DNA from 2 places in the Stenotrophomonas sp. KH_052 genome. Region 1 is predicted to be linked to the other one. Evidence: riboswitches for the same ligand, from Rfam matches in the RefSeq annotation. Region 1 holds a riboswitch; the other holds the start of a gene.
What was found. A riboswitch is a leader RNA that binds a small molecule or an ion and turns the genes downstream of it on or off. The one in region 1 is predicted to bind glycine.
Positions count from the first base shown of each region.

Region 2: it holds a riboswitch for glycine, as region 1 does, so the genes downstream of both, gcvP (aminomethyl-transferring glycine dehydrogenase) here and AC3ITW_RS19820 (trimeric intracellular cation channel family protein) in region 1, are expected to answer to the same signal.

Region 1 covers NZ_CM174475.1:4,330,117-4,335,507, forward strand. Annotated here, with positions in the region: gene AC3ITW_RS19795 (NAD(P)/FAD-dependent oxidoreductase) at 1-965, shown strand, start outside; gene AC3ITW_RS19800 (hypothetical protein) at 1,057-1,509, opposite strand; gene AC3ITW_RS19805 (nuclear transport factor 2 family protein) at 1,514-1,945, opposite strand; gene AC3ITW_RS19810 (hypothetical protein) at 2,015-2,434, opposite strand; gene AC3ITW_RS19815 (GIY-YIG nuclease family protein) at 2,507-2,773, opposite strand; glycine riboswitch at 2,814-2,903, shown strand; glycine riboswitch at 2,917-3,022, shown strand; gene AC3ITW_RS19820 (trimeric intracellular cation channel family protein) at 3,105-3,722, shown strand; gene AC3ITW_RS19825 (MdtA/MuxA family multidrug efflux RND transporter periplasmic adaptor subunit) at 4,007-5,173, shown strand; gene AC3ITW_RS19830 (multidrug efflux RND transporter permease subunit) at 5,170-5,391, shown strand, end outside.
Region 2 covers NZ_CM174475.1:3,567,948-3,573,338, forward strand. Annotated here, with positions in the region: gene AC3ITW_RS16480 (siderophore-interacting protein) at 1-700, opposite strand, end outside; gene AC3ITW_RS16485 (multidrug effflux MFS transporter) at 843-2,069, opposite strand; glycine riboswitch at 2,368-2,470, shown strand; gene gcvP (aminomethyl-transferring glycine dehydrogenase) at 2,533-5,391, shown strand, end outside.

The sequences.
Region 1 (5,391 bases):
TGGCCACGGGTGCCACCCACGCCTACTTCGGCAACGACCAGTGGGCCGATGATGCCCCCGGCCTGAAGACGCTGGACGATGCCATCGCGCTGCGCCGCAAGCTGCTGCTGGCGTTCGAACGTGCCGAGGCCGAACCGGACCCGGCGAAGAAGGCCGCGTGGCTGAGCTTCGCCGTGGTCGGCGGCGGCCCCACCGGTGTCGAACTGGCCGGCACCCTGGCCGAAATCGCGCGGCATACGCTGCGCAACGAGTTCCGCCATATCGATCCGGCCAGCGCCAAGGTGCGGCTGGTCGAAGCCGGCCCGCGCGTGTTGTCTTCGTTCCCGGAAGTGCTTTCGCTGAAGGCACGGCGGCAGCTGGAAAAGCTGGGCGTGGAAGTGTTGACCGGTACCCCGGTGAGCGACATCGACAGCCAGGGTTTCAAGCTCGGTGATCAGTTCGTGCCGGCCCGCACCGTGGTCTGGGCCGCCGGCGTGGCCGCTTCACCGCTGGCGCGCACACTGGACGTGCCGCTGGACCGCGCCGGACGCGTGCAGGTGCAACCCGACCTCACCCTGCCTGACCACCCGGAACTGTTCGTGGCCGGCGATCTGGCCGCGCTGAACCAGGCCAACGGCAAGCCGGTGCCTGGCGTGGCACCCGCCGCCAAGCAGATGGGCAAGTACGTGGCCGAGGTGATCCGCGCGCGCCTGCACGGCAAGGCCGCACCGGGGCCGTTCAAGTACGCCGACTTCGGCAACCTGGCCACCATCGGCCGCATGGCCGCGATCGTGCACCTGGGCAGGCTGCAACTCTCGGGCGTCCTCGCCTGGTGGTTCTGGCTGGCCGCACACGTGTTCTTCCTGATCGGTTTCCGCAACCGCGTCGTGGTGCTGCTGAACTGGGCGGTGGCGTACTGGAGCTACCAGCGCAGCGCGCGCATCATCTTCGGTGACGACCAGGAAGACCGGCGACCCCGACGGTAGTGCCGGCCGCTGGCCGGCTGCTGCGCGGTCGGATCCCTTTCCGCAGGAAAGGGCTCTGACTCCGTCAACATCATCCACGCATGGCGTGGATCTACCGGTTCATCGGGCCGCCCGGCACCCGCTGTTTCGACCAGGTGCGGCAGAAATCCTCCTTCCTCGCGGTGTCGGCAATCTGCGTGCTACTCCAATGCCGGGTGATCCAGATTGTCAGTGCGGTACTGCTGAGATGCCAGCGCAGCATGTCGTGCCTTGGCTGCCGCATCAGGTGGCGGCGTGCAACCCAGAACGCTTCGCGCTCGACATCAGTCGCCTTCTTCAACGCCTCAGGATCGAAGAACCGCGTCGTGAAGCTCCATGGATTCATCGGCTGGAATCCCGTGCGCTGCTCACTGCTGCATGCAGCCACACCACTGGGCGCACGGTCTGCCGGCTGCGGCCGGCCTTCCACCAGCGCCAGCCCGAGCAGGTACAGCAGGCCAGGCAGCAGCGCGATACCGGCGACCAGTACGACGACGGAGATCCATGCTTTGCCGGCGGCACGCATCGCTCTACAGCGCCTTCGGCTTCGGATACCACAGTGCGTTGACGATGACCCAGCGCTGGTCGAAGCGCCCCATGTGGAAGTAGTCGACGAACCACGGGGTTTCCAGCCGCACCGAGGCCGCGTTGCCGGTCACGTCCAGCACCGTGCAGCGGCGGTTCCATTGATCCTTCGGGGTCTTCAGCGCGCCCTGCTTCGTCAACGAGACCAGCTCTTCCTTCGACATGCGGCGCAGGCCCAGTCGTTCGTCGGGTGTATCGCCGAGGACCGCGCGCTTGGCCAGGTCCGGGTGCAGGGAGCGGGCGACGCGTTGCGGGTCGGCCTCCAGCTGGCCGTCGACGTAATCGTGGCAGGTGGCTTCGATGGCCGCGATCGTGGCCGGGTCGGCGGCGGGGCTTGTCGCACCAGCAACAGCGAGCAACATGGCAAGCGTGGACATCCTGGTCTCCAAGGCTGGGGCGGGATGATCATGGCATGGGCGGCGTACTTACCCACGCGTGGCGCGGATCTATTGCATCAGGCCCATTTCGTCGACGCCCAGCTGCATGTACATGAACGCGGCCGCTTCGTCGGTCATCGGCTGGCCCTTCGGGAAACTGTCGAGCCAGGCGGTGATGCGCGCATGCCGATGCTTCAGTGCATCGGCCATCGCGCGCTTTTCCGCGTCGGTGGCACGTTCCTGCATCTCGTCGCGCAGCAGGTCATCGCCGATGCCCCATTTTTCGGCCAGCGGAATCAGGTCGACCAGATCGGGCGGCACCCGGTCACGGCGCAGGTGGATGGGGTCAGCAGTGGCCGGGCCACGCTGCGCGGCCAGCTCTGCGGCGGTTCCGATCTGCCCGTGCTGCAGTGGCGGCGAGGTCGGCGCCTGGGCGCAGGCCGGCAAGGTCATGCAGGTGGTGAACAGCAGCATCCAGCAGGTCTTCATCGGACCAATCCTATGTCCATGGCTGTGGCGATCATGGCATGGGCGGCGTCTCCATCCACGCAAGGCGTGGATCTACAGGACCGGTGCCTGCAGCCAGGCCAGTTTGCGTTCGCGCGGCTGCTGCTTGAGCTGCCATTCGGCGCGCGAGGCGGCGGCCCGGTCCGGGTACTCGCGCACGGCCAGTACGCGCAGCGGCGGCCGCGCCCGGGTGTAACGCGCACCCTTCCCGGCCTGGTGGGCAGCGAAACGCGCGTCCACGTCGGTGCTGATGCCGGCGTAATAGCTGCCATCGCGGCATTCGAGCAGGTACAGGAACCACGGGCGCAGGGACGAGGCCATGGCCGGATTATGCCGTGTTGCACTGCAGCGGATATACTGGCGCCCGAATGCAGGAGAGAGGCGCCGCGCTGGCGCCCGCCGAAGGCGCAGGCTCCCATGATCGCTCAGGCCGGTGGGCTGGAATCCCACCAACCATGCATTCGACTCGCCGAGCTGGAGAGAGGTCACCGGGCATGCCCGGCACGATCCGCCGAAGGGGCACGCGGCCCATGCCGCTGAACTCTCAGGCAAAAGGACAGCGGGAGCGGCACCGGTCATCGTCATCCCGTCATTGCGCAGGCAGTGGCGGTACACGCGCATGGCCGGCCCCACCGCGCCCGGAGCCTGTCCCATGCTGCTGTCCATCATCTACCTGATCGCCATTTCCGCCGAAGCCATGACCGGCGCGCTGTCCGCCGGCCGCCGCCGCATGGACCTGTTCGGTGTGATCATGATCGCCTGCGTTACCGCCCTCGGCGGCGGATCACTGCGCGACATCCTGCTCGGTCACTATCCGCTGGGCTGGGTGAAGCATCCCGAGTACCTGGGCTTCACCGTGTGTGCGGCGCTGATCGCCACCTGGGTCGCACGCTGGATGCACCACTTCCGACGCACCTTCCTGGTGCTCGATGGACTGGGCCTGATCGCCTTCACCCTGATCGGCTGTTCGATCGCACGTGAGGCCGGCCATGCCATGCCGATCGTGCTGATTGCCGGCATGCTGACCGGCGCCTTCGGCGGCGTGCTGCGCGACATCCTCTGCAACGAGGTGCCGCTGATCTTCCAGAAGGAGCTGTACGCGATCATCGCGCTGCTGACCGGCGCGGCCTACCTGTTGCTGCTGCACTGGGGTGTGGCCGACGCTACCGCGATCCTGTGCTGCCTGGGCGGCGGCTTCGCGCTGCGCCTGCTGGCGATCCATTACCGCTGGGAAATGCCGAAGTTCGTGTACCACGACGAAGTGCATTGATTGTTTGACGGTAGTGCCGGCCGCTGGCCGGCAACACGGCACACGCCCTCAGATTCCAGCAGGTTGCCGGCCAGCGGCCGGCACTACCGAATGCGTTGCATGACCATGGTCATGCGGCATTGACCGGGGTGATTGGCTACCATTGTCGCCCCGTCGCTGCTGCGACGGCATCCAGCCACGCCGCGCCCGCGGCCCCGCCAGACACTCCCTCCCCGCTGCCCGTGATGCCGTGAACGCACCGACGGGCCCGCATGTCCCTGCGCGCGCAGGGCGCAGGATGCCCCATGTCTGTCGCCGAAAATTCCCGTTTCCGTCGTGCCCGCCTGTTGTGGGCGGTGCTGGCCATTGCCCTCGCCGCCCTTCTGGCGTGGTGGCTGTGGCCCCGGAATGGCGCCGGCAGCAGCGACGATGCGCCGGGCAAGACGGTGCCGGTACGCGTGGCGCGTGCCAGCGCCGAGCCGCTGGTGCTGCGCCTGAAGGCGGTCGGTACGGTCACCCCGCTGCACAGCGTGGTGGTACGCAGCCGCGTGGATGGCGAACTGCTGCGGCTGCATTTCCAGGAAGGCCAGCAGGTGAAGGCCGGCGATCTGCTGGCGCAGATCGACCCGCGCCCGTATGAAGTGAAGCTGGCACAGGCCCAGGGTACCCAGCAGCAGAATCTGGCCGAGCTGGAGAACGCCGAACGCCAGCTGCAGCGCTACCGCGAACTGCAGAAGCAGAACTACGTGTCCGGGCAGGAATTGAGCGACCAGCAGAGCAAGGTGCGCCAGCTGCAGGGCCGCCGCCTCAGCGATCAGGCGTCTGTTGACGAGGCACGCCTGCAGCTGCAGTACACCCGCATTACCGCACCGGTCAGTGGCCGCGTCGGCTTGCGCCGGCTGGATGTGGGCAACCTGGTGCGTGCCAGCGATGCCGAAGGCTTGGTGACGCTGGCACAGACCGCACCGATCAGCGTGCTGTTCACCGTGCCCGAACCCGAGCTGCCGGCGCTGCTCGATGCCGTGCAGGCGCAACCGGCACTGGCGGTGGAAACCTGGGACCGCGAAGAACGCCGGCAGCTGGCCCGCGGCTCGCTGTCCAGCGTCGACAACCGCATCGATACCACCACCGGCACGTTGAAACTGCGTGCGCACTTCGACAACCACGATCTGGCGCTGTTCCCCAACCAGTTCGTCAACGTCCGCCTGCAGCTGGGCGAGCAGCCCGCGCTGCTGATTCCCGATGCCGCCGTGCAGTTCGGCAGCCAGGGCAACTACGTGCATATCGTCGACAAGGACAGCAAGGCACAACGCCGCACCGTGGTGCTCGGTCCGGCCGATGATGGACGCGTGGCCGTGCGCTCCGGGCTGGCCGCAGGGGACAAGGTGGTGATCGAAGGCATCGACGGGCTGGAAGACGGCACGGCGGTGGAGATCATCACCGAGGAGGCCGCGACCAAGGCCGGCGCATGAACCTCTCGCGCTCGTTCATCCTGCGCCCGGTCGCAACGACTCTCCTGATGGTGGCGCTGCTGCTGTCCGGCGTGCTGGCCTATCGCCTGCTGCCGGTGGCGGCGCTGCCGCAGGTCGATTACCCGATCATCCAGATCACCACGCTGTATCCGGGGGCCAGCCCCGAACTGACCACACGCACCATCACCGCACCGCTGGAGCGCCAGCTCGGCCAGATT
Region 2 (5,391 bases), 760 kb from region 1:
AAGCATCACCATCGGCCACGCTCGAGGTCGCTGCCAGCCGTTCCTGGACCGCCTGCAACAGCGGCTGGCCATAGGCGGCCTGCCCACGCGGCAACCACACCAGCTCGGCCGTGCCCGGCGCTTTCAACGGCACCGCATCGCCGGCCTGGGCCACTTCCAGCAATGCCAGCGTGCGCGGCGGATCAGGCATGGCCGCCAGTTCTTCGAGGATGCCCGCCACCGCAGGCAACGCCGTCTCATCGGCCACCAGCAGTACCTGGCCGACACCGGCCGGCGGCTTCCATTCCCAACCTTCACTGCTGTCGGCACAGTCGGCATCGGGAGCCAGCAGCACCACGCGGTCGCCCGGTCGTGCATGCATGGCCCAGCGCGAAGCGGGTCCGGTCACGCCGTGGATGACGAAATCGACGTCGACCTCGCCCTGCTCGGCGCGCAGCTGGCGGATGGTGTAGGTGCGCATCGGCGGCCGCAGCTCATCAGGCAGGGCCCGGTAGCGCGGATACCAGTCCTTGCCGCTGGGCACCTGTGGCACCTCCTGGCCGGGCAAGGGGAAGAACACCTTGATCCGCTGGTCCGGGCCTTCGGTCTTCATCCGCGCCACGTCGGCACCGGTGAACACCATGCGGTCCAGGGAAGGGGAAAGAACGCGGCGCTCCTTCAGCGCCACCTCGAACAGGCGGTAGGTCTGCTGCGCAGCCATGGGGGTACCTCATGCGACGACATCGGATTGGCTGGCTGTCGTGCATCCACGCACCGGCTGGCTGGAATGCCCAGCCTAGTCCGGTTGTCCGCGGCTGCAAGGATGTGCCGGCATCGCCGCCTGCCCTACCCCTGCGTGCTGCTCAATGGCCCGTGCAGGCTGCCTGCGCCGCGCGCTCGCGCTGGTGTTCCCAGTACCAGAACACGAAGCCGGCGCCGAAGAACGCGGCCTGGCCCAGTGCCAGGTGCAGCGGGCTGGCGCTGAGCAGCGGCGACACCACGCCGGCCACCACGGTGCTGATCATCAGCTGCACGAAGGCCTGCAGCGAGGACGCCAGGCCACGCTGGTGCGGATACATGTCCAGCACCGCCAGCGCCAGGATCGGGAAGATCAGCGCCATGCCCATGCCGCCCAGGAAGATCGGCATCACCGCCCACGGCAGTGCGAACTGTGGCGCCAGGCCGACGTAGCCGATGTTCAGCAGCACCGACAACGCACACAGGCCGAAACCGATGGCGACCTGTCGCGTGGGGCTGCTGTGCCCGGCCATGCGCCCGGACAGGAACGAGCCGGTGGTCATGCCGCCGATGGTGGGAATGAACAGCCAGGCGAAACCGCCCTCGCCCAGGTGCAGGTGCTGCATCACGAACACCGGCGCCGAGGAGATGTACAGGAACACGCCACCGAAGCCGATGCTGCCGGCCAACGCCAGGCGCAGGAAACGCGGATTGAAGCCGATGCGAACGTAGTCGCGCAGCAGCACGCGCGGTGACAACGGCACGCGCGCCTCGACCGGATGGGTTTCCGGCAGGTAGCGTGCAGTGGCCGCCAGCAGCACCAGCGCGAACACCACCAGGAACCAGAAGATCAACGGCCAGCCAGCGCCGCTGAGCAGGATCCAGCCACCGATGATCGGGGCGATCGCCGGGGCGATGCCGAACAGCATCGACACCTGGCTCATCAGCCGCTGTGCGTCATGGCCGTGGTACAGGTCGCGGATCACCGCTCGGCCGACGATCATGCCGACACCTGCCGACAAGCCCTGCAGTGCGCGGAAGCCTAGCAGCGTGGTCAGGTCAGTGGACAGCGCACAGCCGACTGAGGCGCCGACGAATATCACCAGGCCGCCGAGGATCACCCGCTTGCGGCCCCAGGCATCGGACAGCGGGCCATGGGCCAGGCTCATCAGGCCGTAGAACAGCAGGTACACGCTGATGGTCTGCTGCACCGCCACTTCGTCCACCGCCAGGCGCTGGGCCAGCTGCGGGAACGCCGGGAAGATGGTGTCGATCGAGAACGGACCGAACATGGCCAGGCCAGCAAGCAGCAGGGCCATGCGGCGGGTGGAAGGAGCAACAGCGGCGGTCATGGAGAGGCGTCCGGCAGGGCCATGCGCGGCACGCACGGCGGGCGCCAGTCCCCTGAAACAGGGACAGCGCCAGATGAATTCGGGTATCCGCCCATCATAGGTGGGGATTGCGCCCCGCGCCATGCACGGATGCACAAAACGCACGGCCGGGCCATCGGCCATTCAGGCGCAGCGGCGCCTCCCGGGAGCGGCCGGCCGGCGCGCAACGGGCTATAATCGGCGGGCAACACGGTGGGAGAAGCGGAACACCGCTGCCGAAGGCGCAACGCCCGTAATCGCTCAGGCCCGATACCACCCGTAACAGAACTCTGGAGAGACCGGTTCGATCCGGCGCCGAAGGGGCACGAAGCTGCGGTCCGCCGCGCTTTTAAACTCTCAGGCAAAAGGACAGAGGGGCGCCCCGCAGACCGCCGACCGGCGGCTTGTGCCCGTGCGTGTGCCCTTTCCTGACGGATCCTTCGCCATGTCCCAGAACACCCCTTCCCTGCGTGAGCTCGAGCATCATTCGGCCTTCGTCGAGCGCCACATCGGCCCCAACGATGCCGAGATCGCACAGATGCTCGGCGTCATCGGCCACGCCTCGCTGGATGCGATGACCGATGCCATCGTGCCGGCCAAGATCAAGTCGCCGGCACCGCTGGCGCTGCCGGAGTCGATCACCGAAGTGCAGGCGCTGGCGAAGATCCGCGCGATCGCCGACAAGAACACCGTACTGCGCAGCTTCATCGGCCAGGGCTACTACGGTACCCACACGCCGAACGTGATCCTGCGCAACATCCTGGAAAACCCGGCCTGGTACACCGCCTACACCCCGTACCAGGCGGAAATCTCGCAGGGCCGCATGGAAGCGCTGATCAACTTCCAGACCCTGTGCGCCGACCTCACCGGCATGGAAATCGCCAACGCCTCGCTGCTGGACGAAGCGACCGCCGCCGCCGAAGCGATGACCCTGGCCAAGCGTTCGGCCAAGTCGAAGTCGGACACCTTCTTCGTGCACGACGCCGTGCACCCGCAGACGCTGGAACTGCTGCGCACCCGCGCCGAACCGATGGGCATCGTGCTGCGCGTGGGTACGCCGGCCGAAGCGCTGGAAGCGGACAGCTTCGGCCTGCTGCTGCAGTACCCGGATACCTTCGGCCAGGTGGGCGATTACAAGGCGCTGGTCGATGCCGTGCACGCACGCGGCGGCCTGGTGGCGGTGGCCACCGACCTGCTGGCGCTGACCCTGCTGGCTGCCCCCGGCGAATGGGGCGCGGACATCGTGGTCGGCAACAGCCAGCGTTTCGGCGTGCCGTTCGGCTTCGGTGGCCCACATGCGGCGTTCATGGCCTGCCGCGATGCCTACAAGCGTTCGATGCCGGGCCGCCTGATCGGTGTGTCGATCGACGCACAGGGCAACCCGGCCTACCGCCTGACCCTGCAGACCCGCGAGCAGCACATCCGTCGCGAGAAGGCCACCTCCAACATCTGCACCGCGCAGGTGCTGCTGGCGGTGATGGCCTCGATGTATGCCGTCTACCACGGCCCGGAAGGCCTGACCCGCATCGCCCGCCGCACCCACCGCCTGGCCTCGATCCTGGCTGCGGCACTGCGCAAGGCCGGCGTGCAGGTCGGTGGTGACTTCTTCGACACCCTGCATGTCACCGGCGTGCACGCCGAAGAGATCCACGCCAAGGCCCGTGCCGCCGGTTACAACCTGCGCGCGATCGACAGCGACTCGGTCGGTATCAGCCTGGACGAAACCACCACCCGCGCCGACATCGTCGCCGTGGCTTCGGTGTTCGGTGCTTTGCTGGATGTGGACGCACTGGATGCCAGCACTGCCGACGCACTGCCGGCCGGCCTGCTGCGCCAGTCTGAATTCCTGACCCATCCGGTGTTCAACACCCACCACAGCGAGCACGAACTGCTGCGCTACCTGCGTTCGCTGGCCGACAAGGACCTGGCGATGGACCGCACGATGATCCCGCTGGGCTCGTGCACGATGAAGCTCAATGCCACCGCCGAGATGATCCCGGTGACCTGGCCGGAGTTCTCGCAGATCCATCCGCTGGTGCCGGCCGACCAGGCGCTGGGCTACAAGGAACTGATCGACTCGCTGGAAGCGATGCTGGTGGAATGCACCGGCTACGACGCGGTGAGCCTGCAGCCGAACTCCGGCGCGCAGGGCGAGTACGCCGGCCTGCTGGCGATCCGTGCCTACCACCGCTCGCGCGGCGAAGACCATCGTGACATCTGCCTGATCCCGGATTCGGCGCACGGCACCAACCCGGCATCGGCACAGATGTGCGGCATGAAGGTGGTGGTGACCAAGACCGATGCCAACGGCAACGTCGACGTCGAGGACATCCGCCTCAACGCCGAGAAGTACAGCGACCGCCTGGCCGCGATCATGATGACCTACCCGTCCACGCACGGCGTGTTCGAGGAAGAGGTGGTGGAGATCTGCGAGATCATCCACAAGCACGGCGGCCAGGTGTACACCGACGGTGCCAACATGAACGCCCTGGTCGGCGTGGCCAAGCCGGGCAAGTGGGGTTCGGACGTTTCCCACCTGAACCTGCACAAGACCTTCTGCATCCCGCACGGCGGCGGCGGCCCGGGCGTTGGCCCGTGTGCGGTCAAGGAGCACCTGGCGCCGTTCCTGCCGGGCAAGCTGGGCGACCACGGCCCGGTCGGTATGGTCAGCGCAGCCAGCTTCGGCAGCGCGTCGATCCTGCCGATCAGCTGGATGTACATCGCGATGATGGGCACCGAAGGCCTGCGCAAGGCCACCCAGGTCGCCCAGCTCAACGCCAACTACATCGCCAAGCGCCTGGCTCCGCACTTCAAGACCCTGTACACCGGCCGCAACGGCCTGGTCGCACACGAGTGCATCCTGGACGTGCGCCCGCTGGAGAAGACCAGCGGCATCGGCGCCGAGGACGTGGCTAAGCGCCTGATCGACTTCGGCTTCCATGCCCCGACCCTGAGCTTCCCGGTGGCCGGCACGCTGATGGTCGAGCCGACCGAGAGCGAGTCGCTGCATGAGCTGGACCGCTTCATCGACGCGATGATCCAGATCCGCGAAGAGATCACCGCGATCGAAGACGGCCGCCTGGACCGCGAGGACAACCCGCTGAAGAACGCGCCGCATACCGCGACCGCGGTGACCGCCAGCGAGTGGACCCACGCCTACCCGCGCGAACTGGCTGCGTTCCCGCTGCCGAGCCTGAAGCTGCAGAAGTACTGGCCGCCGGTGGCGCGCGTCGACAACGTGTACGGCGACAAGAACGTGATGTGCGCCTGCATCCCGGTCGATGCCTACAAGGATGACGAAGTC